Regions from separate parts of the Butyrivibrio sp. WCD2001 genome, predicted to be linked through region 1. Evidence: predicted binding sites of a transcription regulator. Region 1 holds the regulator's gene; the other holds the start of a gene.
What was found. The regulator Rex, encoded in region 1, represses fermentation and respiration genes when NADH is low (regulators of the CRP and FNR family bind a similar motif). The targets are predictions, from matches to a motif close to ATTGTTAANTANTTAACAAT.
Positions count from the first base shown of each region.

Region 2: the regulator Rex is predicted to act here: its motif matches at 3,570-3,589, upstream of G630_RS0119165 (acetyl-CoA C-acetyltransferase).

Region 1 is NZ_AUJZ01000001.1:462,597-468,524, reverse strand. It holds gene G630_RS0102055 (ABC-F family ATP-binding cassette domain-containing protein) at 1-787, shown strand, start outside; gene G630_RS0102050 (hypothetical protein) at 857-1,192, opposite strand; gene G630_RS0102045 (redox-sensing transcriptional repressor Rex) at 1,495-2,145, shown strand; gene G630_RS20320 (hypothetical protein) at 2,178-2,861, shown strand; gene G630_RS0102035 (bifunctional ADP-dependent NAD(P)H-hydrate dehydratase/NAD(P)H-hydrate epimerase) at 2,839-4,482, shown strand; gene alr (alanine racemase) at 4,531-5,736, shown strand; gene G630_RS0102025 (hypothetical protein) at 5,895-5,928, opposite strand, start outside.
Region 2 is NZ_KE384200.1:285,214-291,141, reverse strand. It holds gene G630_RS0119180 (acyl-CoA dehydrogenase) at 1-401, opposite strand, end outside; gene G630_RS0119175 (3-hydroxyacyl-CoA dehydrogenase family protein) at 517-1,392, opposite strand; gene G630_RS0119170 (enoyl-CoA hydratase-related protein) at 1,412-2,206, opposite strand; gene G630_RS0119165 (acetyl-CoA C-acetyltransferase) at 2,335-3,513, opposite strand; gene hpf (ribosome hibernation-promoting factor, HPF/YfiA family) at 4,017-4,547, shown strand; gene G630_RS0119155 (alpha-glucuronidase) at 4,591-5,928, opposite strand, start outside.

The sequences.
Region 1 (5,928 bases):
CAATGAAAAGACTCTTTTTGAAGAATTATCCGATGCATATCCGTCAATGAATAATACTGAGATCAGGAACACTCTTGCAGCGTTTCTTTTTACCGGTGATGATGTGTTTAAACGCATCGGAGATCTTTCAGGCGGAGAGAAGGGAAGGGTTTCACTTGCAAAGCTTATGCTTTCAGAAGCTAATTTCCTGATTCTCGATGAGCCTACGAACCACCTGGATATTACCAGCAAGGAAATTCTTGAGGATGCTCTTTGCGGATATGAAGGAACTGTTTTATATGTCAGCCATGACAGATATTTTATAAACAAAACAGCGACCAGAATACTTGATCTTACTCACGGATCACTGGTTAATTATATTGGTAACTACGATTACTATATGGAGCATTGTGAGGAACAGACAGCTCGTGCTATTGCTGAAAAAGGAGATAATTCCTCTTTTGGCAGAGGAATCGAGATGGATTCCGCAGATGCTGTTTCAGGTTCGGGGTTTGGCAAGCTTGCTTCAAAAGGCAGTACTTCCGATGCTGATTCCGGTTCAGGTGCAGCAGACTGGAAAGCACAAAAAGAAGAAGCAGCCAGAAAGCGTAAGCAGGAAGCTGCTCTGAAAAAATGTGAAGATGAGATAGCTAAGTTGGAAGAGAGGAATGAGAAAATAAATGAAGAACTCTCAGATCCTGATGTAGCGACCGATCTTGCTAAGGTTAGAAAGCTATCCGATGAACTTTCATCAAATGAAGAACGCCTTTCGGAACTCTATGATGAATGGGAAAACTTATCTGAGTAATCAAAAAAGAAGCTCTTTCAAGGACTAACTTGGAAGAGCTTCTTTTTTTTCTTTTCTCATTTAAAACCCTTATGCAAAAGCATCAAAGGAACTACCGGGTTGACTGTAGGAATAACCTGACATATCACGTCCGTAACCTACCGTTGTGTTACCGAATTTTGAAGCAATCTGATTATATTGCTGGCTTACTTTCAGAGCTTCATCCTTGCCATCGGTACTGGCAACTTCACCGACTTTTACTTCCTGAGCATTAGGATAAACGACAGGAGCAACAGTGGCGATATCACCAACAGCCTTATGCTTGTCATACACATCCGATACAGGAGCCTGATTGGATACTGTATAATTCATAGGCCTTGCCTGGTACATATTGTAAGCACCTAATCCATCAATTGACATTCCCATATTTTTATCTCCAACTTCTAAAAAACTACATAGGAAGATATGGTTATTATAATTTCCAATTCGAAACAATTCATAAACTGGGTATTAAAGAAAAGATAAAAATGCATATTTCTGAAAACTAATTTCATCAGATATTATCTACGTTGAAACATTTTTTCAAATTTGTATTAATGACAAATAAAATTATTGTAAAGTCAATTTATAAGATTGACGAAAATTTAACAGATAGTATAATTAAAATTAGCCGAATTTTACAGAGTAATAAATAACATAATTTTTTCGGTGTCAGTCATGGAGGATGTATGGCGAGAAAAGAAATATCTCAGGCTGTTATCAGCCGATTGCCCCGCTATTTCAGATACTTAGGTGAACTGAAAAGTCAGGGAATAGATAGAGTTTCATCTCAGGAACTCAGCGATATTATGAAGGTTACTGCTTCACAGATCAGGCAGGATTTTAATAATTTCGGAGGCTTCGGACAACAAGGCTACGGCTATAATGTTGAGTACTTATATGAGGAAATAGGTAAGATACTCGGCCTTGACAGGGAGCATACACTTATCATTATTGGGGCAGGTCATCTTGGACAGGCTCTTTCCGGTTATAACAATTTCTTCAACAGAGGATTTATATTTAAAGGAGCTTTTGATTTAAATCCTAAGCTTCATGGTAAGAAAATACGTGATATTGAGATCAGACCTGTCGAAGAGATTGAACAGTTTGTAAAAGAAAATAAGATAGAGATTGCGGTCCTTGCAATACCTAAGGATCAGGCTGTTCCTATGGCGGATAAACTTGTAAAATGCGGCATAAAGGCTATATGGAATTTCGCACATGTTGATCTTGATCTTCCTGAGAATGTTCAGGTCGAAAATGTTCATCTGTCAGATTCGCTTATGAAACTTTCATATAGCATTGATAGATATGAAAATAATCACAACTCCAGGAAATAACAAGTGATTTAAACCGCTTGGAGGATGCCAATATGGCTAATAATGACTATTCTGATGCTCTTGTCGGAAAGGATATTCCGATTCTTTCCAAGGATGAAAAATGGCAACAGCTTTTCCTTCTTAGTCCCAAAACTCCCAAGATAAAGGAGCTTGAGGCTGAGCTTAATAAGCTTGTGAACATACAGGAAAAGACAAGGGAAAAAATTAAGGACATAAAGAGGCTTAAGAAAAAGCTTCTCGGTGAGATTGTTGTCCTAAGAGATGATGCGGGAAAGAATCCAAAGAAGCGGAAGAAGATTGAGGCCGAAATTGATGATCATACACGCCTTATCAAGGAGTGCAATGATAAGATAGAGGAGTGCGAGGACGATATGCTCGGACTTCCCAGAGAGATTTATCAGATCGATTATCAGCTCATGATCGAGACGATGAATATCTTTTATAAAAGAATGCATGATAATACCCTCGAAATCGATGCTGTTGATGAGTGGATATCAAAAGTAAGGGTACAGCTGAAAAAGAATATTATCCGAATGCAGGAAAAAGAGCTCGAAAACTTTAATGTATATTCCTATATGCACAACATTTTCGGACCTGAAGTTATTGATCTCTTTGATCTAAAGTACGATCCTGAAAAACGACACCCTGTAATCAGACCCGGAATGACTGAACGCGATGGGATAATAGTAGAAGATGAAAAATTTACCGATAATTGATAAAAATTCAAATTATGTTGTAAGCGCTGCCGAGATGAAGCGATGTGATGCGGCTACAATCTCCGAGTTCGGAGTGCCGCAGGATGTTCTTATGGAAAGGGCGGCGCTTTCTATATGCAAATATGTAAAAAAAGCTCTTCCGGAGGGCGGTAAGGTTCTGATTCTTGCGGGAAGTGGGAATAACGGCGGTGATGGAATTGCAGCGGCCAGACTTCTTTTTCAGGATAAAATACCTGTCACGCTTGTTCTTGTTAATCACAGTCTAAGTGATAAGGCTTCAAATACAAAAAGGACTTCCGCATGTAGCTCACAGCTGAAAATAGCATTGTCCTATGGCCTTAATGTCGTGGATTTTGATCAGTCCAAACTTGGCTCTCAAATAAAAAAATGTGACGTAATAATTGATGCCATGCTGGGGATAGGCTGCTCAAGGGACCTTACGGGGGATTATTCAGCCGCGGTATGGGAAATCAATTATTCAAGAGAAGATTATGATGGGAAATTCCCACATGTTATAGCAGCTGACATACCAACAGGTATTAATTCGGATACGGGGCAGGTACATGGCTATGCAATAAGGGCAGATGAGACAGTGACCTTTGGCTTTTTGAAAATGGGGCTTGTTTTTTATCCTGGAGCTGCTCATGCAGGTGAGATACATATAGTGAATGTGGGTATCACTGAGGATGGCTTTTTGAAGGATTATCCCAAATTTAAGTATGTTGACATCCCTGATAAAAAGGAAATCCCGGTTAAGCTGCTGCCACCAAGAAATCCTGCGGGTAATAAAGGTTCGTTTGGGAAAGTTCTTGTGGTTGCCGGAAGTAAAAAAATAAGCGGTGCATGCATAATGGCTGCTGAGAGCTGCATTCGAAGCGGTGCCGGCATGATAAAGGTTTATACAGATGAGGCAAATCTCTCGGCTATTCAGACACTTCTGCCTGAAGCCATGACGGATACTTATACCGAAGAGGGATTCAATCTTTCTGATACTATCGAATATAGCAAAAGCAAAGAAGCTCTTATTTCAGCAATCGGATGGGCGGATGCTATAATATGCGGACCGGGAATAGGAATCAGTAATTCTGCAAAAGAAATCATGAAGATTATTCTTCAAAATGCTGTGCTCCCTCTTATTCTTGATGCGGATGCACTTAATATCATATCATCCGAAAAAGATATAAGAGATCTTGTTTGCGCATACAATGCAGATATTATTATGACGCCTCATCTGGCTGAGTTTTCAAGACTTAGCGGTAAGGATATACATGATTGCAGGACTTGTATCATGGATGAGACGGCAAGACTTGCAAAAGAATTTCATGCGAGTATTATATGTAAGGACGCACGAAGTGTTATTTCCGACGGAGAAAGAAATTTTATTAATATAAGCGGAAATGATGGAATGGCGACTGCAGGAAGTGGTGATGTTCTTGCAGGTCTTTTGGGTGCGCTCGTTCTTTCAGGATACAGTGATGTCTTTGAAGCTGCTGTGGCCGGTGCTTATCTGCATGGTGTAGCAGGAGATATGGCGGCAGTAAAGCACGGAAGGCAGGGTATGACGGCAAGAGATATCTCAGGAAGTCTTCGAGATATTTTTTCCGGAAATATGAGCTGTTAAGCTTTGAGTTAAAAAACAAATATTATGAAATCAGAGGCAATATGAGAAATGCTTGATGAATATTCAAGAGTATATGCAAAGGTAGACTTGGATGCGATATCCCACAATGTGGATTGTATGTATAATTCGCTTCCGAGAAATACAAAAATGCTGGCTGTAGTTAAGACAGACGGCTATGGATTTGGTGCGGTTCCGATCGCAAGGATGCTCCAAAATGATGTTTATATATGGGGATTCGCAACAGCAACTGCAGAGGAAGCCTTTGAATTAAGAGAAGCAGGCGTAAGTAAGCCTATTCTTGTTTTAGGCTATACTTTCCCTTATGCATACGAGAGAATGCTCAGAGAGAATATAAGGCCTGCGGTTTTCAGATATGACATGTTGAATCATTTGTCAGAGCGTGTAAAAAAGAGACGAGCTCAGGGCGGAAAAGAGGTTTTTCATGTGCATATTGCAGTGGACTGTGGAATGAGCAGGATTGGAATTCGCCCTGATGCTGATGGCGAGAACTTTGTAAAAACTGCTCTTGCTACAGACGGAATAGAGGTTGAGGGTATTTTTACCCATTTTGCAAGAGCTGATGAGGCTGATCTTACCGATGCCCACACAAGACTTAAGGAGTTCGGTGATTTTGTTTCAAAAGTTGAAGAATATAACGGATACAAGATACCGATAGTGCATTGCTCAAATAGTGCAAGCATAATCGATATGCCCGAAGCTCATATGGATATGGTCAGGTGTGGTGTAACCATGTACGGCATGTGGCCTTCGGAAGAGGTGAGCAGAAATAAGATAGACATTAAGCCCGTAATGTCGTTATACAGCCATATATCATACATAAAGGATATCCCGGAGAATACTCCCGTGAGCTATGGCGGAACATTTGTGTCCGATAGGAGAATGAGAATTGCGACCATTCCGGTAGGTTATGGTGATGGTTATCCCAGAAGCCTTTCAGGCGGCAAGGGATATGTTCTTATTCATGGTGAAAAAGCCAGAATTCTCGGAAGAGTATGCATGGATCAGTTTATGGTGGATATATCCGGTATTCCCAATGCAAAAGAGGGAGATGAGGTTATCCTTATAGGCACTGCCGAAAGCTCTTTCGGAGAAGGAGAACCCGCTAGAATAACTGTCGAGGAGCTTGGTGAGATCAGCGGAAGATTTAACTATGAATTTACCTGCGATTTAAATCACCGCGTTCCAAGACTTTATGTCAAAGATGGAAAAATATTAAAGGATTTTGAGATTTAATAAAAAAAGCCTTCCCCTTGGGGGCGCTCGACGTCCGGGGTTGCTACTCGTCCGGGGGACGAGTGCTTAGCAACGACCGGAGTGGAACGTAGACCGTCGGTTCAGCGCGGACCGAAGCGGAGCGAAGACAGGTGTCAGCGAAGCTGACGGATGAGGGGTTACCCCAGTCTTTTTTTTGCTTCGCTGTATTGA
Region 2 (5,928 bases), on a different contig from region 1:
GCATCTGTACCAGCCATGGGCTCTGTAAGACCGAAAGCACCGAGCTTCTCACCCTTTGCAAGGGGAACAAGGTACTTCTGCTTCTGCTCTTCTGTACCGTATGTCATGATAGGATCGCAGCAAAGTGATGTGTGTGCGGAAACGATAACTGCTGTTGTACCGCAAACCTTTGCAAGCTCCTCTACGCACATAGCGTATGTAAGAGGATCACATCCCTGTCCGCCGTATTCCTTCGGAATCGGGATACCCATGAAACCGTACTTCTGCATCTTCTTAACGGTCTCCATAGGGAATACCTCTGTCTCATCCACATCTATAGCGTGTGGCTTAACTTCTTTTTCTGCAAACTCTTTGAAAAGAGCTCTCGCCATTTCATGTTGCTGATCTAACTGAAAATCCATGAAAATATCCTCCTAAATGAATTGTTGTCTAAGGAAGTTCTGCTCTCAGGGCAAAGCCCTTCGCCAGAACAAAGTATTACACTAGGCGCCAAAGGACGGCGCCTAGTGATTACTTTTACTTTTTATCAGTGGGAACCTTACCGCCGTCGCTGTAATCGTAGAAACCGATACCAGTCTTAACACCAAGCTTCTTACCACGAACCATCTTACGAAGAAGAGGGCAAGCACGATACTTGGAATCACCTGTCTCCTTGTAGAGAACGTCCATGATTGCAAGAACTATATCAAGTCCGATGTAGTCACCGAGTTCAAGGGGTCCCATAGGATGGTTGCAGCCAAGCTTCATAGCTGTGTCTACGCCCTGGATATCGGAAACGCCTTCTGAATATACGAAGATACCTTCGTTGATCATAGGAACAAGGATACGGTTTACTACGAAACCAGCTGCCTCGTTAACCTGAACGGGAGTCTTGCCAAGATCCTCAGAGATTTTCTTGATCTTCTCAACGTCAGACTCAGGTGTGTTAGCACCCTGGATAACCTCAACCAGCTTCATAACAGGAGCGGGATTGAAGAAGTGCATGCCGATAACGGGCTTCGGAAGTCCTGCACCGATCTCTGTGATTGAAAGAGATGATGTGTTAGATGCAAAAATGCAATCAGGATTCTTTACGATGTTCTCCTCAAGTTCCTTGAAGAGGTTCTTCTTGATATCCATAACCTCAAGAGCTGCCTCAACTACGAGATCAGCGTCTGTGCAGATGTCGTTAAGACCTGTCTGGATCTTGCCGATGATAGCATCAGCCTTAGCCTGATCGATCTTTCCCTTAGATACCATCTTGTCGATGCTCTTCTTAATCTTAGCAAAGCCGCCCTCAGCGAACTCTGTCTTAATGTCACAAAGATAAACCTTATCTACTGTGTCTGCCTGTGCAAATGTCTGAGCAATACCTGCTCCCATTGTACCTGCGCCAATTACTGCTACTTTCATTTATATATCCTCCTAAAAGTTATTTATTCTGGAAATCAACCACTTTAACCTTCTTCGGGTCGTCCTTCTTGCGAAGGAAGTTAGCCATACCTTCACGCTGATCTTCTGTCTCGAAGCAATCGCCGAAGATCTTCTCCTCGAGCTCAATTGCCTTATCGATATCAAGCTGAAGTCCATCGTTGATAGCCTTCTTGCATGCACGAACTGCGATAGGAGCCTGTGCTGCAATTGTGTTTGCCATCTTCTCAGCTGCAGGAAGAAGCTCTTCCTGTGTATAAACTGCATTTACAAGACCGATTCTGTATGCCTCGTCAGCCTTGATGTTGCGTGCTGTATAGATAAGCTGCTTAGCCATACCTGCACCGATGAGACGAGCAAGTCTCTGTGTGCCGCCGAATCCGGGAGTGATTCCAAGACCAACCTCGGGCTGACCAAACATAGCGTTGTCTGAGCAGATACGAATATCACAGCTCATTGAAATCTCGCAGCCGCCACCAAGAGCAAAGCCGTTAACTGCTGCGATTGTAGGAATGGGGAATGTCTCCAGCTTTCTGAAAACATCATTTCCTTTCTTACCGAATGCTTCACCTTCTGCCTTTGTAAGAGTGCTCATCTCGCCGATGTCAGCACCTGCTACAAATGACTTTTCGCCTGCACCTGTAAGAACGAGAGCTCTTACTGTGTTCACATCAATGCTATCAAGAGCAGCATTAAGGTCATCAAGAACCTGGCTGTTAAGAGCATTGAGTGCTTCAGGACGGTTGATTGTAAGAACAGCGATTTTGTCCTTAACTTCAACATTTACAAATCCCATTTTCTTTGCCTCCTTGTTCGTTTCTATAATTTAGGTATATCAGCAGAACCTTAAGCCTGCCTAAATACCGTAAATTCTTTTTTCGTATAAAAAGGAAACGGAAAAATCCGTTTCCTTTTAGCATTTAATTAGTCTCTCTCAACGATAGTTGCACAACCCATGCCGCCACCGATGCAAAGAGTAGCAAGACCACGCTTCTTGTCAGATCTCTGCATCTCATGAAGAAGAGTAACAAGAATACGGCATCCTGATGCTCCAACAGGGTGTCCGAGTGCAATTGCACCACCGTTGACGTTAAGCTTTGAAAGGTCAAAATTAAGATCCTTTCCAACAGCTACAGACTGAGCTGCGAAAGCCTCGTTTGCCTCATAAATATCGATATCATCAATTGTAAGACCTGTGCGAGCAAGAACCTTCTTTGTAGCTGCTACAGGGCCAACACCCATGATAGAAGGATCAACACCGCCAAGAGCTCCTGCTACCCAAGTAGCCATAGGCTTAACGCCGAGCTCCTTAGCCTTCTCTTCGCTCATAACAACGATAGCTGCTGCGCCGTCGTTGATACCTGAAGCATTACCTGCTGTTGTAACGCCATCCTTGTTGATAGGACGAAGCTTTGCAAGACCTTCCATTGTAGATCCCGGACGAGGGCCTTCATCTGTATCAAATACAACTGTGTCCTTCTTAACCTTAACTTCTACAGGAACGATCTCATCCTTGAACTTGCCTGCCTTCTGAGCTGCCTCAGTCTTCTGCTGGCTGTTAAGTGCGAACTCATCGAGCTCTTCTCTTGTAAGCTTCCACTGCTCTGCTACGTTATCAGCAGTCTGGATCATGTGGTAATCATTGAATGCATCCCAAAGAGCATCATTTACCATGCAATCCTTTAATACGCCGTTATTCATACGATAACCGAAACGAGCCTTGTCAAGTGCGAAAGGAGCCATTGACATGTTCTCCATACCACCTGCAACAACGATATCAGCATCACCTGATAAAATCTTCTCAGCTGCCATGTTTACGCAGTTAAGACCTGAACCGCAAACAACATTGATAGTAACAGCCGGTACCTCAACAGGAAGACCTGCCTTGATTGAAGCCTGGCGAGCTACGTTCTGGCCAAGACCAGCCTGGATAACACATCCCATAAGTACCTCGTCAACCTGCTCCGGTTTAACTCCTGCTCTGTTAAGAGCTTCCTTAATAACAATTGAACCAAGATCTGCAGCCGGTGTGTTTGAAAGGGCGCCGCCCATTTTACCGATTGCAGTTCTGCAAGCACCTGCTAATACTACCTTCTGTGCCATAGATGATACCTCCGTTTCGGGACTATTTTGTCCGCATTTAATTGTATTTTTTGTTGCTTGTTATTTTTTTGTCACAACGAATATATTATAGCATGCATGCGATTTTCTATGCAAGGAAAAGGACAGACAATACACTCTTTTTTTGTAAATTTTTTGTTAAGATGTTCTATTTGCCCATAAATCTAAAAGTCAATATAAAATATTGGATTAAATTTAAGAAAGTCTTAAAAAGTTATCCACAATTTTTGAAATAGAAATGCCTATTTTTCGACTTATACACGGAGTTATCCACACCATCCACATTTATCCACATTAAAAATCAGGTTTACACAATTTTGAAGCGAACATATTTTTTGTGCGACATCCACAAAAATTAAAGATTTGTAAACTATCTTTTATTAAATTGCACATTCGATTGTAAGAATGCTATAATTTGTTTATAAAATTTAGGATTTTGTCTGACAGAATTCTAACCCATAATACACTGCAAAGGGGATGATCGCATGAAATTCACTATTATTGGAAAAAACATCGATGTAACACCCGGACTGAGATCCGCCGTGGAGGAAAAAATCGGAAAGCTTGAAAAGTACTTCACCCCGGAAACCAACATCAATGTAACATTAACCGCTGACAAGGATCGCCATAAGATCGAAGTTACCATTCCCGTTAAGGGTAAGATCATCAGATCCGAGCAAGTCAGTAACGACATGTACGTTTCAATAGATCTTGTGGAGGAGATCATAGAACGTCAGCTAAAAAAATACAGAAGCAAACTCGTTAACAAGCATCAGACTGAGATCAGTAATTTCAAGAAGGAATACATTGAAAATGATGATTTCGATGATGAGGAAATCAGAATCGAGCGTGTAAAGAAGTTTGATCTTAAGCCCATGTACGTTGAGGACGCAGCTATTCAGATGGAGCTTCTCGGACACAGCTTCTTCGTATTCATAAACGCTGAGACAGACCAGCCGAATGTAGTCTATAAGAGAAAAGGAAATACATATGGCTTAATCGAGCCAGAAGTTTGAGAAAACTTATAAATCCCCCGGCAAAGCCGGGGGATTTTTGATTTTAGTATATTTTTCTTCCCTTCTCATCAGGGATTCCGCATCTGCGGAAGAAGTAACTGTTCACGATGTCGCACCATTCACGTGCATTTCTGACCTGTCTCTCAAATCTCTCGGATACATTATCAAAAACGCGTGCAGGCACTTTACCTTCAAGACTCTGCCACTTTTTCTGCATTGCAAGAGCTTCTTCGTAGCCCTCAAAGTGTGTATCGTAGATATGCTGAATAACCGTTTTTCCTGACTTTAAGACGTGTTTATAGGGTGTCTTATGGAAAAACAGCAAGAGTTCTTCGGGGGTAGTCTCCGGCTTAGAGAAATTCTCCTTGTTGGGAGATCTGTACTGAAGTGCATAGCCGGTACCCTCAGGTCCACGCTCTACGCCTATTCCCTGCCAGTCTGCACGGTGATAGGTTCCCCATCTGTCATATTCATAACCTTCGACACTGGGACCGTAATGGTCATGAGGTGTTACCATCCAGCCGATGCCAAGAGGCGATGTATAATTCTCATAAGTTCTCCAGGAGCCAAGTTCAAGCTCGCAGATAACCTTCTTGTCTTCATCCTTAAGCATAGGATAAGTAAGGGCTGTCCACTCTGCCACAATCTCCTCAGCTGAAAGCTCCGTATTCCATGCAAGGCGTCCGAAGCCGTACAAGTTTGCTGCTGCAAGATCATTTCCTGTCCAGTTCTCATCATTACCCGTATTTGTTACGGCTACCATTCCGCCGCGAAGCGCCTTATCCGCTCTTCCGCTTATTATGCCCGCAACAGTGGAGTCTTTCACATCAGGAAGGTATGTATCAAAAGAGAGTATCTCCTTGAACCAGGGCATAAGATAACACAGATCTATCTGATGGCCGGTGTACTCCTGTGCAATCTGAACCTCCAGCATCTGGCGTGTCTTTGATAACCCGCCGAAAAGTGGAGATACAGGTTCTCTTACCTGGAAATCCATCGGTCCGTTTTTTATCTGCAAAATGACGTTATCAGCGAAACCGCCATCCAATTGACTAAAGTAGTCATACCCTGCCTTGGCACGATCTACAGTCAGATCTCTCCAGTCCTGCTGGCAGTTGTAAACAAAGCATCTCCAGATGACCGTAGCACCAAAGGGAGCCAAAGCCTTCGCGAGCATGTTAGCACCGTCGGCCTGAGTTCTTCCATAGGTCATGGGACCGGGTCTGCCCTCAGAATCAGCTTTAACAAGGAATCCACCAAGCGTAGGAGCCTTCTCATACACTTCCTTAGCCTTCTTGTTCCACCACTCCTGAACCTCGGGCTTTAAGGGATCAGCTGAGCCTATAGGAGTATCTATAGGGCTTGCAAAATTGATACACAC